DNA from 3 places in the Enterobacter cloacae complex sp. ECNIH7 genome. Region 3 is predicted to be linked to each of the others. Evidence: predicted binding sites of a transcription regulator. Region 3 holds the regulator's gene; each other region holds the start of a gene.
The links. The regulator CRP, encoded in region 3, controls carbon source genes, mostly activating them, when cyclic AMP is high. The targets are predictions, from matches to a motif close to ATGTGANNNNNNTCACAT.
Positions count from the first base shown of each region.

Region 1: a site for CRP is predicted at 2,982-2,999, ahead of epd (erythrose-4-phosphate dehydrogenase). Genes of this name have one in related genera too.
Region 2: a site for CRP is predicted at 1,578-1,595, ahead of deoC (deoxyribose-phosphate aldolase). Genes of this name have one in related genera too.

Region 1 covers NZ_CP017990.1:4,137,398-4,142,791, forward strand. Annotated here, with positions in the region: gene fbaA (class II fructose-bisphosphate aldolase) at 1-462, opposite strand, end outside; gene pgk (phosphoglycerate kinase) at 555-1,718, opposite strand; gene epd (erythrose-4-phosphate dehydrogenase) at 1,768-2,787, opposite strand; gene tkt (transketolase) at 3,128-5,119, opposite strand; gene WM95_RS20465 (M48 family metallopeptidase) at 5,392-5,394, shown strand, end outside.
Region 2 covers NZ_CP017990.1:722,545-727,938, forward strand. Annotated here, with positions in the region: gene WM95_RS03550 (YjjI family glycine radical enzyme) at 1-1,463, opposite strand, end outside; gene deoC (deoxyribose-phosphate aldolase) at 1,726-2,505, shown strand; gene deoA (thymidine phosphorylase) at 2,615-3,937, shown strand; gene deoB (phosphopentomutase) at 3,991-5,214, shown strand; gene deoD (purine-nucleoside phosphorylase) at 5,304-5,394, shown strand, end outside.
Region 3 covers NZ_CP017990.1:4,744,545-4,749,938, forward strand. Annotated here, with positions in the region: gene WM95_RS23745 (hydrolase) at 1-336, shown strand, start outside; gene WM95_RS23750 (YheU family protein) at 333-551, shown strand; gene WM95_RS23755 (phosphoribulokinase) at 582-1,451, shown strand; gene WM95_RS23760 (OsmC family protein) at 1,518-1,922, opposite strand; gene crp (cAMP-activated global transcriptional regulator CRP) at 2,234-2,866, shown strand; gene WM95_RS23770 (YccS/YhfK family putative transporter) at 2,924-5,011, shown strand; gene argD (bifunctional acetylornithine/succinyldiaminopimelate transaminase) at 5,008-5,394, opposite strand, start outside.

The DNA.
Region 1 (5,394 bases), 610 kb from region 3:
GTTTTCGTGCAGTGACTCTTCAGACAGGTCGATCATATGAGAAGAGAACAGTGGCTTACCGGTAGCCGCGAAGTGTTTTTCACCCGCGTCCAGCAGACCGTCGATCCACGGCAGCAGTTTCTTCGCGCAGTGGTCAGTGTGCAGGATAACTGGAACACCGTAGTGCTCAGCCATCTGGTGTACGTGGTGCGCACCAGAGATAGCGCCCAGGATTGCAGCACCCTGAGGAATGTCAGTTTTCACGCCTTTACCTGCGATGAACGCAGCGCCGCCGTTAGAGAACTGAACGATAACCGGTGCTTTAACTTTAGCGGCAGTTTCCAGTACGGCATTGATGGAGTCGGTACCCACGCAGTTAACTGCTGGCAGAGCGAAGTTGTTTTCTTTAGCTACCTGGAACACTTTCTGTACGTCATCACCAGTGATAACGCCAGGTTTTACGAAATCAAAAATTTTAGACATGTTGCTTAGTCCTGTATCTTCGGCCGTTAGAAAAGGTGCGAGCTCTTAAAAGCGCGCTGAAAATTGGGCAGGTTTCCCTGCCCTTGAATGGCTTACTTCTTAGCGCGCTCTTCGAGCATTGCTACTGCTGGCAGTACTTTGCCTTCCACGAATTCGAGGAATGCGCCGCCACCAGTGGAGATGTAGGAGATCTTGTCAGCGATACCGAACAGGTCGATTGCTGCCAGGGTGTCACCACCGCCTGCGATAGAGAACGCTTCGCTGTCTGCGATAGCGTTAGCAACAATTTCAGTACCTTTGCGGAAGTTCGGGAATTCGAACACGCCAACAGGACCGTTCCACAGGATAGTTTTCGCGTTTTTGAGGATTTCAGCCAGTTTCTGTGCAGAAACGTCGCCCAGGTCCAGAATCTGCTCTTCGTCTTTGATGTCGTTGACAGATTTCAGAGTCGCGGTTGCGGTCTCGGAGAACTCGGTCGCGACGCGAACGTCAGTTGGAACCGGGATATCACAGGTACCCAGCAGGCGTTTGGCTTCGTCAACCAGGTCTGCTTCGTACAGGGATTTGCCCACGTTGTGGCCCTGAGCGGCAACGAAGGTGTTCGCGATACCACCGCCAACGATCAGCTGGTCAGCGATTTTAGACAGGGAATCCAGAACGGTCAGTTTGGTGGAAACTTTAGAACCACCAACGATAGCGACCATCGGACGAGCAGGTTCTTTCAGTGCTTTACCCAGCGCTTCCAGTTCGTCAGCCAGCAGAGGACCGGCACACGCAACGTCTGCGAATTTACCGATACCGTGGGTTGACGCCTGAGCACGGTGAGCCGTACCGAATGCATCCATCACGAACACGTCGCACAGTGCAGCGTATTTTTTGGACAGAGTTTCGTCGTCTTTCTTTTCGCCTTTGTTGAAGCGAACGTTTTCCAGAACAACCAGTTCACCGGCTGCCACTTCAACGCCGTCCAGGTAATCTTTAACCAGGCGAACCGGGTTGGACAGTTTGTCTTTCAGGTAATTAACCACTGGCAGCAGAGAGAACTCTTCGTTGTACTCGCCTTCAGTTGGACGACCCAGGTGGGAGGTGACCATCACTTTCGCGCCCTGCTTCAGAGCCAGTTCGATGGTTGGCAGTGATGCACGGATACGCGCGTCGCTGGTCACTTTGCCATCTTTAACCGGCACGTTCAGATCGGCACGGATGAAAACGCGTTTACCAGCCAGATCCAGATCGGTCATCTTAATTACAGACATGGTGAATCCTCTCGTTGATTCTTAAAGTTTTGCAGACGCACAATGCGTCTTACCTGAAACCTTGAGCGGCCATTGCTAACGTGGTGTCGAGCATTCGGTTAGCAAAGCCCCATTCGTTATCACACCAGACCAGCGTCTTGATAAGGTGCGCGCCACTGACCCTCGTTTGCGTGCCATCGACGATGGCGCTGTGCGGGTCGTGGTTAAAATCTACTGAGACCAACGGTAATTCCGTATAGTCAACTATACCATGAAATGCCCCCTGTGCCGCTTTTTGCAGCAACAGGTTGACTTCACAGGCTTTTACCGGTTTTTTCACCGTCACGCTAAGATCGATTGCGGTGACGTTAATCGTCGGGACACGCACGGCAATCGCTTCAAACCGGTCATTAAACTGCGGAAAAATACGGGTGATCCCTGCCGCCAGTTTCGTATCCACCGGAATGATTGACTGGCTCGCCGCGCGAGTGCGCCGTAAATCCGGGTGGTAGGCGTCAATCACCTGCTGATCGTGCATGGCGGAGTGAATTGTGGTCACAGTGCCGGATTCAATGCCATACGCATCGTCTAACAGTTTGATGACCGGAATAATGCAGTTAGTGGTACAGGAGGCGTTGGAAACAATGCGGTGTTCGGCCTGCAGCTCATGCTGGTTGACGCCAAACACGACGGTCGCGTCGAGGTCGTTACTGCCGGGATGAGAAAACAGGACTTTTTTCGCGCCTGCTGCAAGATGCGCTTCGCCATGTTCGCGGTTGCCGTACACGCCGGTACAGTCCAGCACCACATCCACACCCAGTTCACGCCAGGGTAGCCCGGAGATGCTGTTCTCATGCAGCACGCGAATAGCGTCGTCACCCACAAACAGCTGTTCTCTTTCCTGGCGTACGTCCCAGGCAAAGCGTCCGTGGCTGGTGTCATATTTCAATAAATGCGCCATGCCCGTAGCATCCGCCAGTTCATTGATTGCCACCACGGTTATTTCCGCCCGACGTCCGGATTCATATAAAGCACGAACCACGTTACGTCCGATGCGACCGAAGCCATTAATCGCTACGCGTACGGTCATAGATCTCCTGCAAAGCAATCCCTGAGTTTGAGGTGGCTGAAAGAGTAATCCAGCCACGCCCGAAGGGGAATCCTTGCTGTCACAAACTGCGATTGATTGGTCAATTGTCGAACATTTAATCGACTGAAACGCTTCAGCAAGAATAAGCGAATCGGGGAATAAAAGGAATGTCTGTCCAGATGAATAAGCGCGCTATATGACTTGCGTCACATTTTAAGTGGAATAATGGCGGCAAGGTAAAAGCAAAACGGTAACCGAGAGGTTACCGTTTTTTAGTGTTTGCACCCTCTCCCGTGGGAGAGGGCTCGGGTGAGGGCATCAGCCCGCACCCTACAAACGATTACAGCAGTTCTTTCGCTTTCGCGACAACGTTCTCAACGGTGAAGCCGAACTCTTCGAACAGCTGTTCTGCAGGAGCAGATTCACCGAAGGTGGTCATACCGACGATGGCACCGTTCAGGCCCACGTATTTGAACCAGTAGTCAGCGATACCCGCTTCCACTGCCACGCGAGCGGAAACCGCTTTAGGCAGCACGGATTCACGGTAAGCGGCATCCTGCTTGTCGAACGCGTCGGTAGACGGCATGGAAACCACGCGCGCTTTCACGCCTTCGGCAGTCAGTTTTTCCCACGCTGCAACCGCCAGTTCAACTTCAGAACCGGTGGCGATGAAGATCAGCTCCGGCTGACCCGCGCAATCTTTCAGCACGTAACCACCGCGAGCGATGTTCGCCAGCTGCTCTGGAGTACGCTCCTGCTGTGCCAGGTTCTGACGGGAGAGGATCAGCGCGGTTGGACCGTCCTGACGCTCAACGCCGTATTTCCACGCCACCGCGGATTCAACCTGGTCACATGGACGCCATGTGCTCATGTTCGGGGTCACGCGCAGGGAAGCCACCTGCTCTACCGGCTGGTGAGTTGGACCATCTTCACCCAGACCGATGGAGTCGTGGGTGTAGACCATCACCTGACGCTGTTTCATCAGCGCGGCCATACGCACGGCGTTACGTGCGTATTCAACGAACATCAGGAAGGTAGAGGTGTACGGCAGGAAACCACCGTGCAGGGAGATACCGTTGGCAATCGCGGTCATACCGAATTCACGTACACCGTAATGGATGTAGTTACCGGCAGTATCTTCGTTGATTGGCTTAGAACCAGACCACAGGGTCAGGTTAGATGGCGCCAGGTCAGCGGAGCCGCCCAGGAATTCTGGAAGCCATGGGCCGAACGCTTCAATCGCATTCTGAGACGCTTTACGGCTCGCGATTTTAGACGGGTTCGCCTGCAGCTTAGCGATGAATTCGTTGGCTTTCGCGTCGAAGTCAGACGGCATTTCACCTTTCATACGACGGGTGAATTCAGCCGCTTCCTGCGGGAACGCTTTCGCATAGGCAGCGAATTTCTCGTTCCAGGCCGCTTCTTTCGCCTGGCCTACTTCTTTTGCATCCCACTGAGCGTAGATCTCAGATGGGATTTCGAATGCAGGGTGTTTCCAGCCCAGCGCTTCGCGGGTCAGTGCGATTTCCGCATCACCCAATGGCGCGCCGTGGGAGTCGTGAGTACCCGCTTTGTTCGGGGAGCCGAAGCCGATGATGGTTTTGCACATCAGCAGGGACGGTTTGTCCGTCACCGCGCGCGCTTCTTCCACTGCACGTTTAATCGAGTCAGCATCGTGACCATCAACGCCACGCACTACGTGCCAGCCGTAGGCTTCGAAACGTGCTGCGGTGTCGTCGGTGAACCAGCCTTCAACGTGACCGTCGATGGAGATACCGTTGTCGTCATAGAACGCAACCAGTTTGCCCAGCTTCAGGGTACCTGCCAGGGAGCACACTTCGTGAGAAATGCCTTCCATCATGCAGCCGTCGCCCATGAACGCGTAGGTGAAGTGGTCTACGATGTCGTGACCAGGACGGTTGAACTGCGCCGCCAGCGTCTTCTCGGCAATCGCCATACCCACAGCGTTAGCAATACCCTGACCCAGCGGGCCGGTGGTGGTTTCTACGCCAGCGGTGTAACCCACTTCCGGGTGACCTGGAGTTTTGGAGTGCAGCTGACGGAAGTTTTTCAGCTCTTCAATTGGCAGATCGTAGCCGGTGAGGTGCAGCAGGCTATAGATCAGCATTGAGCCGTGGCCGTTGGACAGCACGAAGCGGTCGCGGTCAGCCCATGACGGGTTCTGCGGGTTGTGGTTCAGGAAATCACGCCACAGGACTTCGGCGATATCAGCCATACCCATAGGAGCCCCTGGGTGGCCGGATTTGGCTTTCTGTACTGCGTCCATGCTCAGCGCACGAATAGCATTAGCAAGCTCTTTACGTGAGGACATTTTAACTCCAGATCGGACTGTTAAAGGCCATGCCCTTGACGACAGCGCGTTTTGGGCTACGCCGGAAAAAAGTGCCAACAATGTAACCCAAGCCGCAAGTCATGTACATGGAGCATTCTTTTGCTTGTTAAGAAATCTCTGGATCATGCTCGCATGTTGCGCAATCTGCTCGCCCGGCCCTGCAGATATTCCTTATACTTAGCCCGACACCGGCTTCGCTGACGGTGCCCTTTTCGGATTTTATTCAGTTTAACGAGTACGGAAGCAACCTCATG
Region 2 (5,394 bases), 1.1 Mb from region 3:
AGCCAGGTAGTATTGGTGCGCGATCCGGCTTCCCGGTATTTCTCCAGATCCGACAAGCGAACCATGTAGCCGGTCACGCGTACCAGATCGTTACCCGCTACGTTGGCGGTAAATTCACGCATACCGGCCCTGAACGCGCCCAGGCAAAGCTGAACCACCGCCTGCGGATTGCGTTTGACCGTCTCCTCCAGGGTGAGAATATCGCTGATTCCGGAGTGATAGTGTTTGTGATGCGGCGCAACGGCCAGCAGGTGGCTGACAGGATCCGACTCATCGCCGTAGGGCAGGCGCGCGCCCGGCGTGGTGCCGGAGTCGGAGCTGATCCCCGACTGCGCGTGCAGCATCGCGCGATGCTTCCAGCCGTGCTTCACCGGCGTGCTTTCAACGAACGCCGCAAGCTGTTCGCTGATGCGATAGCCCAGCGCGTTGGCCTGCTCGTCTTTTCCGTAACGGCCTTCAATGCCCTCCTTTTCACAGAGCGTATTCACCGCTTCCGCCAGGCCGTACATGCCAAACATGGGCACAAACCGATCGGCATCAATCAGCCCCTCTTTGACCAGGAAGCTATTCTCAAAGAAGCCAGATTGCTCGTACAGGAAACCGCAACGTGCATCGATGATGGCAATTTGCTGCTGGCAGTAGTGCGGGAGCGTGCGGGTGAAGAAGTCTTCAATGGATGTGCTGCGTTCAGCAATGGCTTTGAGGTTGAGGCGCACCAGAGTGCTGCCACCGCCTGCAAGCGGCAGGGAGTTGTAACAGCTCACCACGCCGTAACGGCCTTTTGTGAAAATTTTATCATTCATCGGGCCGTTAGAAATATGCGGTTTGCTGCATTCACATATGTTTTTTGCCACCTCAAGCAGCAGGTCGTCCGGGGTGATATCGGGATCGTAGATAAAGGTCAGGTTCGGCGCGACCTGCTTCAGCTCTGCATCGGCACGCAGAATGGCGCGCGCGACGGGCGTATCTTCAGGCCCGATGTTTGCGTGCATAAACGCATCCGGCAGCGTACGGTCGAGATAGCGCCAGAAACGTTTTATTCGGCTATCGACCTCTTCTTGTGTTAGAATTCTAACATATGGCGTCAATATCGCATCAAGCTGACCGAGATAGACCGGCATCGATGTGACGGACGGAACATGATGGTAGAGGATGGTTAACAGCGAGAGGGCGTCGTCGAGATCTTTCGCGCCTTCCAGCTCCAGCCACTCTGAACCGTTAGCCAGAAATTTTGCGTAATCCGGCAGAACGTAACGGGGTTTGTAAGGCGCATGGCCTTCGAACATGTCGCAGATAAACCCCTCGTCCAGCGCGGCTCGTGCGGCCTCAGGAAGTGCCGGGTAAGGCAGGTTGTTCTCCGCTTCCAGCGCCAGAAAATGACGTTTTTGTTCCGGGGTTAACACCGGGCTTGTCACAATGTGCTGGCAACGTTGTTGCAGGGCGTCGGGGCTGGAGTGGGGCATATTCGCTTCCTTGAATGTTCTGCGGATGATGAACGGATTGTAGGAAGCCAGCCTGTCGGGGCTTTTGATCCGACAGGGGGTATCGCTGCTTTAGTCGACAACTTACGCACTAAAGTTTGAAGAAGATCTCATTACAGTAATGCAAATTTGTATGCAGTTTTCATTAACTGTGATGAATGTCGAAGTGTGGATGCGGGTGAATGTTAGAATACTCACAGACCCGCAAGGTAAAATTTATACGGCACTGCCGTTGGAGAATGTTATGACCGATTTAACAGCAAGCAGCCTGCGCGCGTTGAAGCTGATGGACCTGACGACCCTGAACGATGACGACACCAATGAAAAAGTCATCGCCCTGTGCCATCAGGCGAAAACGCCGGTGGGTAACACCGCAGCCATCTGTATCTACCCGCGCTTTATCCCGATTGCCCGTAAGACGCTGAAAGAGCAGGGCACGCCGGACGTGCGTATTGCAACCGTAACTAACTTCCCGCATGGCAACGACGATATCGAGATTGCGCTAGCAGAAACCCGCGCGGCGATTGCTTACGGCGCAGACGAAGTTGACGTGGTGTTCCCGTACCGCGCGCTGATCGCCGGCAACGAGCAGGTCGGTTTTGACCTGGTGAAAGCCTGTAAAGACGCGTGCGCGGCGGCAAACGTGCTGCTTAAAGTGATCATCGAAACCGGCGAGCTGAAAGAAGAGGCGCTGATTCGTAAAGCATCTGAAATCTCCATCAAAGCCGGTGCGGATTTCATTAAAACCTCTACCGGTAAAGTGCCGGTGAATGCGACCCCGGAAAGCGCGCGCATCATGATGGAAGTGATCCGCGACATGGGCGTATCCAAAACCGTTGGTTTCAAACCTGCGGGCGGCGTGCGTACCGCTGAAGACGCGCAGCAGTTCCTGGCGATTGCCGACGAGCTGTTTGGCGCCGACTGGGCCGATTCCCGTCACTACCGCTTCGGTGCGTCCAGCCTGCTGGCCAGCCTGCTGAAAGCGCTGGGTCACGGCGACGGTAAGAGCGCAAGCAGCTACTGATTGCCAGACAATGCCGGATGACGCTTCGCTTATCCGGCCGACAGGATCGTAGGGCGGGTAAGCGTAGCGCCACCCGCCACAACTCCCCCGATTCCGCATGGAGGTTACCGTGTTTCTCGCACAAGAAATTATTCGTAAAAAACGTGATGGTCATGCATTAAGCGACGAAGAGATCCGCTTCTTTATCAACGGCATTCGTGATAACACCGTCTCAGAAGGGCAGATTGCGGCTCTGGCGATGACCATTTTCTTCCACGATATGTCGATGCCTGAGCGCGTGTCGCTGACCATGGCGATGCGAGATTCAGGAACCGTTCTGGACTGGAAAAGCCTCAACCTTAACGGCCCGATTGTGGATAAACACTCCACCGGTGGCGTGGGTGACGTGACGTCTCTGATGCTCGGCCCCATGGTGGCAGCCTGCGGCGGTTACATCCCGATGATCTCCGGGCGCGGCCTGGGCCACACCGGCGGTACGCTCGACAAACTGGAAGCCATTCCGGGCTTCGATATCTTCCCGGACGACAACCGCTTCCGCGACATTATTAAAGACGTTGGTGTGGCGATTATTGGCCAGACCAGCTCTCTTGCTCCGGCAGACAAGCGTTTCTACGCGACCCGCGACATCACCGCGACCGTTGACTCCATCCCGCTGATCACCGCCTCTATCCTGGCGAAGAAACTGGCAGAAGGGCTGGACGCGCTGGTGATGGACGTGAAGGTCGGCAGCGGCGCCTTTATGCCAACCTATGAACTTTCTGCTGCGCTTGCCGAAGCGATCGTTGGGGTCTCCAACGGCGCGGGCGTGCGCACCACCGCGCTGCTCACTGACATGAACCAGGTGCTGGCCTCCAGCGCCGGTAACGCCGTCGAAGTGCGTGAAGCCGTCCAGTTCCTCACAGGCGAATACCGTAACCCGCGTCTGTTCGACGTCACCATGGCGCTGTGCGTTGAGATGTTAATCTCCGGCAAGCTGGCCAAAGACGACGCAGAAGCCCGCGCGAAGCTGCAGGCGGTGCTGGATAACGGCAAAGCGGCGGACATTTTCGGCCGCATGGTTGCAGCCCAGAAGGGCCCGACCGATTTCGTCGAAAACTACGCGAAATACCTGCCAACCGCGACGCTCAGCAAAGCGGTGTATGCCGATAGCGAAGGGTTTGTCTCTGCGATGGACACCCGTGCCCTCGGCATGGCGGTGGTCTCGATGGGCGGTGGCCGTCGTCAGGCGTCAGACACCATTGATTACAGCGTCGGCTTTACCGATATGGCCCGTCTGGGCGACAGCGTTGACGGTCAACGTCCGCTGGCGGTGATCCACGCCAAAGACGAAGCCAGCTGGCAGGAAGCGGCTAAAGCGGTGAAAGCGGCTATTACGCTTGACGATAAAGCGCCGGAAACCACACCGACTGTCTATCGCCGTATCACCGAATAGCGGTATACTGATCTGATCGATAATTTTTGAAGCACTACGTACGGAGAACAATTATGAAACGTGCATTTATTATGGTGCTGGACTCATTCGGCATCGGCGCAACCGAAGATGCAGAACGTTTTGGTGACGTGGGTTCCGATACCATGGGCCACATCGCGGAAGCCTGTGCGAAAGGCGAAGCGGACAACGGTCGTAAAGGCCCTCTGACTCTACCTAACCTGACCCGCCTCGGTCTGGTGAAAGCGCATGAAGGTTCTACCGGTAAAATCGCAGCCGGTATGGACGGCAACGCGGAAGTCGTGGGCGCCTATGGCTGGGCTCACGAACTCTCCTCCGGTAAAGACACCCCGTCTGGCCACTGGGAAATCGCCGGTGTGCCGGTGCTGTTCGACTGGGGTTACTTCTCCGATCACGAGAACAGCTTCCCGCAGGAGCTGCTCGATAAGCTAGTGAAGCGCGCCAACCTGCCGGGCTACCTCGGTAACTGCCACTCTTCCGGTACCGTGATTCTGGATCAGCTCGGCGAAGAGCACATGAAAACCGGCAAGCCGATTTTCTACACCTCTGCTGACTCCGTGTTCCAGATTGCGTGCCACGAAGAGACGTTTGGCCTGGATAAACTCTATGAGCTGTGCGAAATCGCCCGTGAAGAGCTGACCGAAGGCGGCTACAACATTGGCCGCGTGATCGCGCGTCCGTTTATCGGCGACAAAGCGGGTAACTTCCAGCGTACCGGTAACCGTCATGACCTGGCCGTTGAGCCACCGGCACCGACCGTACTGCAGAAGCTGGTTGAAGAGAAAGACGGCCACGTGGTTTCCGTGGGTAAAATCGCGGATATCTACGCCAACTGCGGCATCACCAAAAAAGTGAAAGCCACCGGTCTGGACGCGCTGTTCGATGCCACCATCAAAGAGATGAAAGAAGCGGGCGACAAGACCATCGTCTTCACCAACTTCGTGGACTTCGACTCCTCCTGGGGCCACCGTCGCGACGTCGCAGGCTATGCGGCCGGTCTTGAGCTGTTCGACCGTCGTCTGCCGGAGCTGATGGAGCTGGTGGGTGAAGATGACATTCTGATCCTGACCGCGGACCACGGCTGTGACCCAACCTGGACCGGTACCGACCACACCCGTGAGCACATTCCGGTGCTGGTGTACGGCCCGAAAGTGAAGCCTGGCTCGCTCGGTCACCGTGAAACCTTTGCGGACATCGGCCAGACCCTGGCGAAATACTTTGGTACGTCTGACATGGAATATGGCAAGGCCATGTTCTGAATCATGTTGGGTGAGGTCTGATGCCCTCACCCCGGCCCTCTCCCACAGGGAGAGGGTGAAAAGAATAAACAATGTAAAAGGAACTGAAGATGGCAACTCCTCACATTAATGCAGAAATGGGTGATTTCGCTGACGTCGTATTGATGCCGGGCGACCCGCTGCGCGCGAAGCACATTGCAG
Region 3 (5,394 bases):
CTGAAAAAGGTGCGCCGCATTCGCGAATTCGACGACCTGATCACCGCGAAAATCCACGGCTTCGCCGATGCGATTGACTATTATCGTCAGTGCAGCGCCATGCCGCTGCTCAGCAAGATCACGCAGCCGACGCTGATTATTCATGCCAAAGATGACCCGTTTATGGATCATCACTCGATCCCCGCTCAGGAATTCCTGCCCGACAACGTTCACTATCAGTTGACCGAGCATGGCGGCCACGTCGGGTTTATCGGCGGCACGCTGCGCCGCCCGAAAATGTGGCTTGAGGCGCGTATTCCTGACTGGCTGACCCCTTATCTGGACGGTGCAAAATGATTATTCCCTGGCAGGATCTGGCGCCCATTACGCTCGATAATCTGATTGAAAGCTTTGTATTACGCGAAGGCACCGATTATGGTGAACAGGAACGCTCGCTTGAGCAAAAGGTCAACGATGTTAAGCGCCAGCTGAAAAGCGGCGACGTGGTGCTGGTGTGGTCAGAACTGCATGAGACGGTCAATATCATGCCCCGCAACGCGTTTCACGGCTGATCTTCCACCCTTTTCAGTCAGGGAGTTGCTATGTCTGCCAGACATCCGGTTATTGCCGTTACGGGGTCGAGTGGTGCAGGAACCACCACCACCAGCCTCGCATTTCGCAAGATTTTCGCCCAGCTGAATCTCCGTGCGGCGGAGGTCGAAGGCGACAGCTTTCACCGCTACACGCGTCCGGAGATGGACATGGCCATTCGTAAGGCGCGCGATTCGGGTAAACACATCAGCTACTTCGGCCCGGAAGCCAATGACTTCGGCCTGCTGGAACAAACCTTTATAGAGTATGGCAAGAGCGGCAAAGGGCAGTCCCGCAAGTATCTGCACACCTATGATGAAGCCGTACCCTGGAATCAGGTGCCGGGAACCTTTACCCCGTGGCAGCCGCTGCCGGAACCCACCGACGTCCTGTTTTACGAAGGATTGCACGGCGGCGTGGTCACCCCTCAACACGACGTGGCGCGCCACGTGGATCTGCTGGTCGGCGTGGTCCCTATCGTTAACCTGGAGTGGATCCAGAAGCTGACGCGTGACATGAGCGAGCGCGGCCATTCGCGAGAGGCTGTGATGGACTCGGTGGTGCGCTCCATGGAGGATTACATCAACTTCCTGACGCCGCAGTTCTCCCGCACCCATATCAACTTCCAGCGCGTGCCGACGGTGGACACCTCCAACCCGTTTGCCGCTAAAAGCATCCCGTCGCTGGATGAGAGCTTTGTGGTGATCCATTTCCGCAATCTCGAAGGCATTGACTATCCCTGGCTGCTGGCGATGCTGCAGGGCTCGTTTATTTCGCACATGAATACGTTAGTCGTGCCGGGCGGGAAAATGGGGCTGGCGATGGAGCTCATCATGACGCCGCTGGTGGAGCGACTGATGGAAGGGAAGCAGATCGCGTGAGCATGTTCCCTCTCCCAGTGGGAGAGGGTTAGGGTGAGGGCATCAACACGCACGATGCCCCATCAATCACGCCTCGATCACTTCATACGAATGGGTGATTTTTACCGCTTTCTCCAGCATTAACGCCACAGAGCAGTACTTCTCCGCAGACAGGTCCACCGCACGTGAGACCGCCGCGTCTTTCAGTTCTTTACCGGTGACCACAAAGTGCAGGTTAATATGGGTGAACAGGCGTGGCGCCTCATCGCGACGCTCTGATGTGAGTTTAACCTCACAATCCGTCACGTCATGACGTCCTTTTTGCAGAATCGACACCACGTCAATGGCGCTGCAACCCCCTGCCGCCATCAGCACCATTTCCATTGGGCTTGGCGCTTTATCGCCGGAGTTACCGTCCATCAAAATCTGGTGTCCTGATGCGGATTCGCCCAGGAACGTTAAACCTTCAACCCACTTCACGCGCGCTTGCATATTCATTAACTCCAACGTTGCATTTTTGGTGACAGATTACGCGTGCGTTACATTTCTCGCAATGGAAGGCGACCTGCATCATGCTGAAGCGAGACACCAGGAGACACGCGGCGAAAGCTATGCTAAAACACTCAGGATGCTACAGTAATACATTGACGTTACACGTGTATGCAGAGGACATCAAACTTTACTGGCTGCGAAACGTTACGGTAGCCGACTTCCCAGGGTATGGGTAAGAATTCGATTGCAACCCCAGAGTCCGGATGCATCTGATGACTCTGGTGACAGCTTATAACAGAGGATAACAGCGCATGGTGCTTGGCAAACCGCAAACAGACCCGACTCTCGAATGGTTCTTGTCTCATTGCCACATTCATAAGTACCCATCGAAGAGCACGCTGATTCACCAGGGTGAAAAAGCGGAAACGTTGTATTACATCGTTAAAGGCTCGGTGGCAGTGCTGATCAAAGATGAAGAAGGGAAAGAGATGATCCTTTCTTATCTGAACCAGGGCGATTTCATCGGTGAACTGGGCCTGTTTGAAGAGGGCCAGGAACGTAGCGCCTGGGTTCGTGCAAAGACAGCATGTGAAGTGGCTGAAATTTCTTACAAGAAGTTCCGTCAGCTGATTCAGGTTAACCCTGACATCCTGATGCGTCTTTCTTCCCAGATGGCGCGCCGTCTGCAGGTCACGTCAGAGAAAGTGGGTAACCTCGCCTTCCTGGACGTTACCGGCCGTATCGCACAAACCCTGTTGAACCTGGCGAAACAGCCAGACGCAATGACCCACCCGGACGGCATGCAAATTAAAATTACCCGTCAGGAAATTGGTCAGATCGTCGGTTGCTCCCGTGAAACAGTGGGCCGTATCCTGAAAATGCTGGAAGATCAAAACCTGATCTCCGCCCACGGTAAAACCATCGTGGTCTACGGAACGCGTTAATTCCGCTCAAACGGCGTGTCACCGCAGGGTGTCACGCCGTTTTTGTCTCTACTCCCCATGTGGCGCAGGCTGATCTATCACCCGGAAGTTAACTACGCACAGCGGCAAACGCTGGTGTTGTGTCTTCCTGTGGCCATAGGCCTGATCCTCGGACATCTTCAGCAAGGCCTGCTGTTTTCCCTCGTGCCCGCCTGCTGCAACATCGCCGGTCTGGACACGCCGCATAAGCGCTTTTTCAAACGCCTGATTATCGGTGGCTGCCTGTTTGCCGGCTGTAGCCTCGCCGTGCAGCTTCTGCTTGCCCGGGATATCCCGCTGCCGCTGATCCTGACCGTGCTGGCGATGACGCTCGGCGTCACGGCGGAAATCAGTTCGCTGCACGCCCGCCTGCTTCCCGCCTCGCTGATTGCGGCTATTTTCACGCTGAGCCTCGCCGGGAACATGCCGGTGTGGGAGCCGCTGCTGATCTACGCCCTGGGGACATTATGGTACGGGCTATTTAACTGGTTTTGGTTCTGGCTGTGGCGCGAACAGCCGCTGCGTGAATCCCTGAGCCTGCTCTATGTGCAGCTTGCGGATTACTGCGAAGCCAAATATACCCTGCTCACCCAGCATACCGACCCGGAAAAATCCTTACCGCCGCTGCTGACGCGCCAGCAGAAGGTGGTGGATCTCATAAGCCAGTGCTATCAGCAGCTGCATATGCTCGCCGCCAACAAGAACCACGAATACAAACGGCTGCTGCGCACCTTCCAGGTCGGGCTGGATCTGCAGGAGCACATCTCCGTAAGCCTTCATCACCCGCAGGAGGTGCAAAAGCTGGTCGAGCGCAGCCACGCCGAAGCGGTGATCCGCTGGAACGCACAAACCGTGTCCGCACGTCTGCGCGTGCTGGCCGATGATATTCTCTACCACCGCTACCCCACGCGCTTTAACATGGAAAAACAGCTGGGCGCGCTGGAGAAAATCGCCCGCCAGCATCCCGATAACCCGGTCGGCCAGTTTGCCGCCTGGCACTTCAGCCGCATCGCCCGCGTGTTGCGCACGCAGCGCCCGCTTTATCCCCGCGACCTGATGGCGGATAAGCAAAAACGGCTTCCGTTATTGCCCGCGCTCAGGAGCTATCTTTCCCTTAAATCGTCCGCCCTGCGCAACGCCGCCAGGATTAGCGTTATGCTCAGTACCGCCAGCCTGATGGGCATGGCGCTGCACCTGCCGAAACCGTACTGGATCTTAATGACCGTGCTGTTTGTCACCCAGAACGGCTACGGCGCCACGCGGGTGCGTATTCTGCACAGGGCTGGCGGAACGATGGCCGGGCTGATCATTGCGGGCGTAACGCTACACTTCCACGTGCCGGAAGGCTATACCCTGGCAGGCATGCTGGCGATCACGCTGGTGAGCTACCTGATTATCCGCAAAAATTACGGCTGGGCGATGGTGGGCTTTACGGTGACGGCGGTATATACCCTGCAGCTGCTCACGCTCAATGGCGAACAGTTTATTATCGCCAGGCTGATTGATACCCTGATCGGCTGCCTGATTGCCTTTGGCGGAATGGTCTGGCTGTGGCCGCAGTGGCAGAGCGGGCTGCTGAGGCAGAACGCCCACGACGCGCTGGAAGCCGACCAGCAGGCTATTCGCCTGATCCTGAGCGACGACCCGCAGCCCTCCCCGCTGGCCTATCAGCGGATGAAGGTCAACCAGGCGCACAACGCCCTGTTTAACTCGCTCAACCAGGCGATGCAGGAGCCGGGCTTTAACTCGCACTATCTGGCAGACATGAAGCTCTGGGTGACGCACAGCCAGTTTATCGTCGAGCACATTAACGCCATGACCACGCTGGCGCGCGAGCACACGATGCTGACGCCGGATCTGGCGCAGCGCTATTTGCAGTCGTGTGAAATTGCGTTGCAGAGGTGTCAGCAGCGTCTGGAGTATGACGCGCCGGGCGAGTCGGGCGACTCAAACATTCTGGAAGCGCCGGAGACGTTAACCCACGGGCCAATGAGCACGCTGGAGCAGCATTTGCAGCGCGTTCTGGGGCATCTGAACACCATGCACACCATTTCGTCGGTGGCATGGCGTCAGCGTCCGCATCACGGCATTTGGTTAACGCGCCGGTTAAAGCGAACCGAGTATTAGCCTTTAACGATCTTCGCGACCGCCGAGGCAAAGCGGGTTAACCCCTCTTCGATGTCTTTGTCTTCTACCACCAGCGACGGCGCAAAGCGCATCACGTCCGGCCCGGCATTGAGCACCATCACTCCTTCGTGCGCGGCGGCGTGCAGGAAGTCGCGCGCGCGACCTTTGTACTGCGGCTTCAGCTCGGCGCCAATCAACAGCCCCATCCCGCGGATTTCGCTGAACACATCGTACTGCTCATCAATCTTTTGCAGGTGTTTTACGAACAGCTCGCGCTTCTCGCTCACGGCGTTCAACACCTCCGGCGTGTTGATAATGTCGAATGCAGCGCCCGCCACGGCGGTCGCCAGCGGGTTACCGCCGTAGGTAGAGCCGTGAGAGCC